Regions from separate parts of the Alcaligenes sp. SMD-FA genome, predicted to be linked through region 1. Evidence: predicted binding sites of a transcription regulator. Region 1 holds the regulator's gene; the other holds the start of a gene.
The links. Region 1 encodes NrdR, which represses ribonucleotide reductase genes. Its sites were predicted from a motif close to CACNANATNTNGTG; they were not measured.

Region 1 (3,422 bases):
CCCCCGATACGCTATAAACGTATACACGCTTTCCAGGCGTGCGCCTTCAACCACTCGGCCACCTGTCCTACTTGTTTTTTCTGGCCAAGCAATTTGAAGCTGCTAATGCCAAGTCCATAATAATAGCAGCACTTATCCTTATAAGGCAAGTGCTGAAATTTTTTTGGGCTAAGCCTTGTTGCTGAGTGGTTACTGACTGCTGAACCGTAGGATAAGCCTGGTCTCAATTTATCGTGAGTTCGGACTCTTGGCCTGCTTCTAAAGAGACGATTGATACTGCTCGGCAGACTTAATCAAACGACCATCGGCACTTGCCTCAAGGCCACAGTCAAGGTGATAGGGTCGGAAAAACGGTAGGCTCAAATTCACAGGCTTGAAGGCATGCTCTTTGCAGTATCTGGCCGCCAGGCCGAACAGCAATACCTGACTTATTCCGAGTCCGGCGGATACGCCCCACCGACGGCTCGCAGCAAGGCTTCCCAATGATCGCGTTGGCGTGCCAGAACACGCAGATCGGCACCTAGCAAGCGCACATCGGTAAACTCGAACGGCTCTACATCGTCCAGCCCGGCCAGCTCGGTAATATCGGCCACGCCTCGTCCCTGCCCCAGAATCTTGGGGGCCAGGTACATCAGCAATTGGTCAACCACACCTGCATCAATCAAGGCACCAGAAAGACGCGCCCCTGCTTCTGCGTGGACTTCGTTGATCTGCTGATCTGTCATCCAGTCCAGAACGGCGCGCACATCCACCTGACCTTCGTGCAAAGGCATGGGAATGACTTGTGCATTGCGATCTGCCAACTCGGCTTCGCGTTCGGGATCCCGACGATGGCTAAATACCCAGCAAAGCGTGCCATCCAGCAAGGCAGCATTGGGGGTCAGACGCAAATGCGTGTCCAGCACGGCTTTGATGGGTGGACGTGGCGTAGAAACCGCCCGTACATTCATTAGCGGATTGTCCGCGTTAACCGTACCTATGCCCGTCAACACGACACAACTGCGAGCGCGCCAATGATGACCATCGTCACGCGCCTGCGGCCCGGTAATCCATTGAGAGCTGCCATCAGGCAAGGCACTGCGGCCATCCAGCGAGGCGGCCATTTTCATCCACAACCAGGGGCGTCCACGTGTCATGCGGGCAAAGAAACCAGCGTTGATCGCCAGCGCCTGCTCGACGCACAAAGGGCCATCTACCGTAATTCCCGCCTGACGCAGGCGCGAAACACCATTGCCTGCCACCAAGGGGTTGGGGTCGTACATGGAAAAGACGACTCGCCCGGCACCTGCTTTAATCAGGGCGTCGGCACAGGGAGGCGTACGCCCGTGGTGACTGCAAGGCTCCAGGGTGACGTAGAAAGTAGCCCCGGCCACATTGACGCCGCGCTCTTTGGCTTGGCGCAAGGCCATCACTTCAGCGTGAGGCCCACCCGCCTGCTGCGTGGAACCTGAAGCCAGCAATTGGCCATCGCGCACAATCAGGCAGGCGACTCGTGGATTGGGAGCACTGATATACAGGGATTTTTCGGCCAGCTCCAGGGCTTGCCGCATCCAGATGACGTCTTCTTGCTCGACCATCGCCTTAGCCGCGGTCGGGATCGTTCATTTCGTCGATCGCCTGTACGAACTCGCGGATGTCCTTGAAGCTCTTGTAGACCGAGGCAAAGCGCACATAGGCCACCTGATCCAATTGCTTGAGCTCGGCCATGACCAGCTCGCCTATGGTCTCGGAAGAGACTTCGCGCTCGCCAGTCAGTTGAAGTTTTTCTTCGATGCGCTGCACAGCGGCATCGACCTGAGCCATGGGGATAGAGCGCTTGCGCAGTGCAACACCCATGCTCGCCCGCAGACGTGCGGGATCAAAATCCATACGAGTGCCATTGCGCTTGGCCACGACGGGCAGGCTCAGCTCAGCACGCTCGTAAGTCGTGAAGCGCCGTTCACAGGCCGAGCATTTGCGACGTCGCCGTATGGCGTCGCCTTCTTCGGTGATTCGAGAGTCGATCACCTGGGTATCGGCATGGTGGCAGAACGGACACTTCATTCAAGATCGCGGGCCTTGCGGCCCGCTCCGGCTGGATTACTTGGAGGAGTAAACGGGCAACTTGGCAGTCAGCTCGTGTACACGGCGACGAACGTCCGCCAAAACGGCTTCGTCGTGAGGGTTGTCCAGTACATCAGCAATCAGATGCGCCGTCAATTCCGCTTCGGCTTCCTTGAAACCGCGAGTGGTCATGGCAGGCGTACCCAAACGCACACCGCTGGTGACAAAGGGCTTTTCAGGGTCGTTAGGAATGGCGTTCTTGTTGACCGTGATGTGAGCCTTGCCCAGCGCTTCTTCGGCCACCTTACCCGTGATGCCCTTGGGACGCAGGTCCACCAGCATCACGTGACTTTCTGTGCGACCGGACACGATACGCAGACCACGCTCGACCAGAGTGCGAGCCAGCACGTCGGCGTTCTTTACGACCTGAGCAGCGTAATCCTTGAACTCAGGAGCCAAGGCTTCTTTAAAAGCAACGGCCTTACCGGCGATCACGTGAATCAGTGGACCACCTTGGATACCGGGGAAAATAGCCGAATTGACGGCCTTTTCGTGCTCGGCCTTCATCATAATGACGCCACCACGAGGACCGCGCAGGGACTTGTGAGTCGTAGAAGTCACGAAGTCAGCGTAAGGCACAGGGTTGGGGTAAGCACCACCAGCCACCAGACCAGCGTAGTGAGCAATGTCCACCATGAACAAGGCGCCGTTCTCATGAGCAATACGAGCCATGCGTTCAAAGTCGATGCGCAGGGCGTAAGCCGAAGCACCACCGACGATCAGCTTGGGCTTGTGCTCTTTGGCCAGACGCTCCAACTCGTCGTAGTCCAGCTCTTCGTTCTCGTCCAGACCGTAGGACACGAAGTTGTACAGCTTGCCCGAGGCATTCACGGGGGAACCGTGGGTCAAGTGACCGCCTTCAGCCAGGCTCATGCCCAGAACGGTATCACCGGGCTTGAGTACAGCCATGTACACGCCCTGGTTGGCTTGCGAACCGGAGTTGGGCTGCACGTTGGCCGCTTCAGCACCAAACAGCTCTTTCAGACGGTCGATAGCCAATTGCTCGACCACATCCACGAACTCGCAACCGCCGTAGTAGCGCTTGCCAGGATAACCTTCCGCGTATTTGTTGGTCAGTTGTGTGCCCTGGGCCTGCATCACGGCGGGGCTGGTGTAGTTTTCCGAGGCGATCAGCTCGATGTGCTGCTCCTGGCGCACATCTTCGCTTTGGATCGCAGCCCAAAGATCGGGATCAACTTTGTCAAGAGTCGCAGAACGGTCAAACATGAGGGTTCCTAAGGATAAAGTAGGTAGCAAACTAAGAAAGCAATATTTTAGCGCGGAAGCGCATCAAACCACCCAGACAAACGTCTCCGGTG
Region 2 (3,422 bases), 1.5 Mb from region 1:
TCGAAGGCCTCGCAAGGACCGTATTCGCGCGACAACTGCACCGAAGCCTTCAACAGGTAGTACTGGATGGCTTCAAACGTGCGGTGGGTCAGACCCAAGGCAGCAGGATCGGAGTAGCGGGTGCCGTTCTTGGCCAGGTAGTACGCGTAGTTGATAACGCCAACGCCCAGGGAACGACGCTTGTTGGTTGCATTCAGCGCGGCCTTGACCGGGTAATCCTGGTAGTCCAGCAAGGCATCCAGAGCACGAACAATCAGTTCAGCCAGGCCGTCCAGCTCGTCCAGGGACTCCAGAGCCCCCAGGTTGAAAGCCGACAGAGTGCACAGTGCGATTTCACCTTCAGGATCGTTCAGATCGTTCAAGGGCTTGGTGGGCAGAGCGATTTCCATGCACAGATTGGACTGGCGCACAGGAGCGCGGTCAGCCTGGAATGGGCTATGCGTGTTGCAATGGTCCACGTTCTGAATGTAGATACGGCCGGTGCTGGCGCGCTCTTGCATCAGCAAAGAGAAAAGCTCCACGGCAGGCAGGCTGCGCTTGCGGATGGCGGGATCTTGCTCGTACATCTCGTACAGACGCTCGAACTCGTCCTGGTCGGCAAAGAAGGCTTCGTACAAACCGGGCACGTCATGCGGCGAGAACAGCGTGATGTGGCTGCCCTTGATCAGGCGCTGGTACAACAAACGGTTGATCTGAACGCCGTAGTCCAGGTGACGGATACGGTTTTCTTCCACACCACGGTTGTTCTTCAGGACCAGCAGTGTTTCCACTTCCAGGTGCCACATGGGGTAGAACAAGGTTGCCGCACCGCCGCGCACGCCGCCCTGCGAGCAGGACTTCACCGCAGCCTGGAACATCTTGAAGAAAGGCAGGCAACCTGTGTGTTGTGCTTCACCACCCCGAATTTCGCTGCCTACAGCGCGAATACGTCCACCGTTGATACCGATACCGGCACGCTGTGACACGTAACGAACAATGGCGCTGGTCGTGGCATTGATGCTGTCCAGGCTGTCGTCACATTCGATCAGCACGCAAGAGCTGAATTGACGGGTGGGTGTGCGCACGCCAGCCATGATGGGCGTGGGCAAGGAAATCTTGAATTGCGATACGGCGTCGTAAAAGCGCTTGATAAAGCCCAGGCGAGTATCGGCCGGGTAACGGGCAAACAAGCACATGGCCACCAGCATGTACAGGAACTGGGGACTTTCGTAGATGCGCTTGGTCACGCGGTTTTGAATCAGATACTTGCCTTCCAACTGCTTGACGGCACCGTAAGAGAAGTTCATGTCACGCCAGTGATCCAGATGCGCATCCAGCTCATCGAACTCGGCGCGCGTGTAGTCTTGCAACAGATGCGGATCGTAGCGACCCTCCTTGGTTTGCAAGGTCACATGATCAAACAGGCTGGGAGGCTCAAACTGGCCAAAAGCGATTTTGCGCAGGTGGAAAATCGCCAGGCGGGCAGCCAGATATTGGTAGTCAGGCGTATCTTCAGAGATCAGATCCGCCGCCGACTTGATGATGGTTTCGTGGATATCGCTGGTGCGAATGCCGTTGTAGAACTGAATGTGAGAGCGCAGCTCTACTTGAGAGACGGACACATTACTCAGACCTTCAGCAGCCCAATCAACTACTCGGTGAATCTTGTCGAGGTTAATAGGTTCTGTACGGCCATCTCGCTTAGTGACCATTAACTGTTCGGTTGATTGCATGTCAGTCTCGGAAATCGGTGGTGGTTGACGGGGGACGCGGCTTTTGCAGCCGCCAGCGTCAGTTGATGCACACCATATATAGTGTGATATTGCCGCCATTCTACTACATATAGCGGATTGAGCGAATAGCGGTTTTGTCTTTGCAACGCAAATTCAGCGTAAAAAAAATGCAACCAATCTTTGCGCCATTAACAATTTTTATTGCGTTTGCAGTTCTTGAACGCAGCGCAGCAAAGCCTCGCCATAGGCTTCTCTTTTGCGTACACCTATGCCTGTAATCGGCTCCAGATCAGCCTCTGAGCTGGGGCAACGGATGGCAACTTCCCGCAAAGTGGCGTCATGGAAAATGACATAGGCCGGTACGCCGTGTTCGCGTGCGGTAGTGGCACGCCAGGCACGCAAAGCCTCGAACCGTCGCTGTTGATCGGGCTCCAGAGCAGGTCCGGCAGGCGCCTGACCTTTTACGCGATGGGCGGCCGGCCCACGTGTTACGGTTTCGCGCCGCAACATCAAGGTGCGCTCCCCTTTGAGCACTTCTCGGCTGGCCTCGGTCAGCAACAAGGTGCCGTACCCTTCCGGGTCGACCGCGACCAGACTATGCGCCAGCAACTGGCGCAGCACCCCGCGCCAAGCCTGATCGGTCAGCTCCTTGCCCACACCAAAGACGGTGAGCTTGTCATGCTCATGCTCTTTGACACGCTCGGTCAGCTTGCCCAACAAAATATCAATAAGATGGCCGGCGCCAAAGCGCTGGCCACGCTCGCGCCACAATCTATAAATAGTGGACAGCATTTTCTGCGCGGCCACGGTGCCATCCCAGGCTTCTGGAGCCTCCAGGCAAGTATCGCAGTTCCCACACGGTTCGATCTGCTGATCGAAATAGGCCAGCAAGCGCTGACGGCGGCAGGAAATGGTTTCGCACAGGCCCAGCATGGCATCGAGCGCATGGCCTTGCTGGCGCCGGTGTGCCGCATCGCCTTGCGACTGGTTAATCATGCGATGCAATTGCACCACGTCTTGCAGGCCATAGGCCAGCCAGGCGGTAGCGGCTTCACCATCGCGCCCTGCCCGCCCGGTTTCCTGGTAATACCCTTCTACCGATTTGGGCAGGTCAATGTGGGCCACAAAACGCACATCCGGTTTATTGACGCCCATGCCAAAAGCAATGGTCGCCACCATGACCACCCCTTCTTCTCGAAGAAAGCGAGCCTGGTTGATGGCGCGTTGCTGTGCATCCAGCCCTGCGTGGTAGGGCAAGGCATGAATACCGTTCTTGCACAGAAACTCGGCCGTGTCCTCCACGCGAGAGCGCGACAAACAATACACAATTCCCGCATCGCCCGAGTGCTCTTCCTGAATAAAACTCAAGAGCTGCTTGCGCACCTCGTTCTTTTCGATGATGCGATAGCAAATATTGGGGCGATCAAAACTGGCGACAAAATGCCGGGCCTCTTCCAGCTTCAGGCGCTGGGCAATTTCTACCCGCGTCAACTGAGTGGCAGTGGCCGTCAAGGCAACCCGCGGCACCCCTGGCCAGCGCTGAGCCAGCAAATCCAGGCCCAAATACTCCGGGCGGAAGTCGTGCCCCCATTGCGATACGCAGTGGGCTTCATCAATGGCAAACAAGGAGACCTGGCCGCGTGCCAGCAAATCCAGGCAGCGATCTGTCAGCAAACGCTCAGGGGCGACATAGAGCAAGTCCAGTTGTCC

Region 2: nrdA (class 1a ribonucleoside-diphosphate reductase subunit alpha) is a predicted target of NrdR. The motif match lies at 1,783-1,796, and genes of this name have one in related genera.

Annotation. Positions count from the first base shown of each region.
Region 1 covers NZ_CP110108.1:3,370,291-3,373,712, forward strand. Annotated here, with positions in the region: tRNA gene OKX01_RS15575 (tRNA-Ser) at 1-68, opposite strand, end outside; gene ribD (bifunctional diaminohydroxyphosphoribosylaminopyrimidine deaminase/5-amino-6-(5-phosphoribosylamino)uracil reductase RibD) at 429-1,577, opposite strand; gene nrdR (transcriptional regulator NrdR) at 1,582-2,043, opposite strand; gene glyA (serine hydroxymethyltransferase) at 2,080-3,330, opposite strand.
Region 2 covers NZ_CP110108.1:781,083-784,504, reverse strand. Annotated here, with positions in the region: gene nrdA (class 1a ribonucleoside-diphosphate reductase subunit alpha) at 1-1,712, opposite strand, end outside; gene recQ (DNA helicase RecQ) at 1,911-3,422, opposite strand, start outside.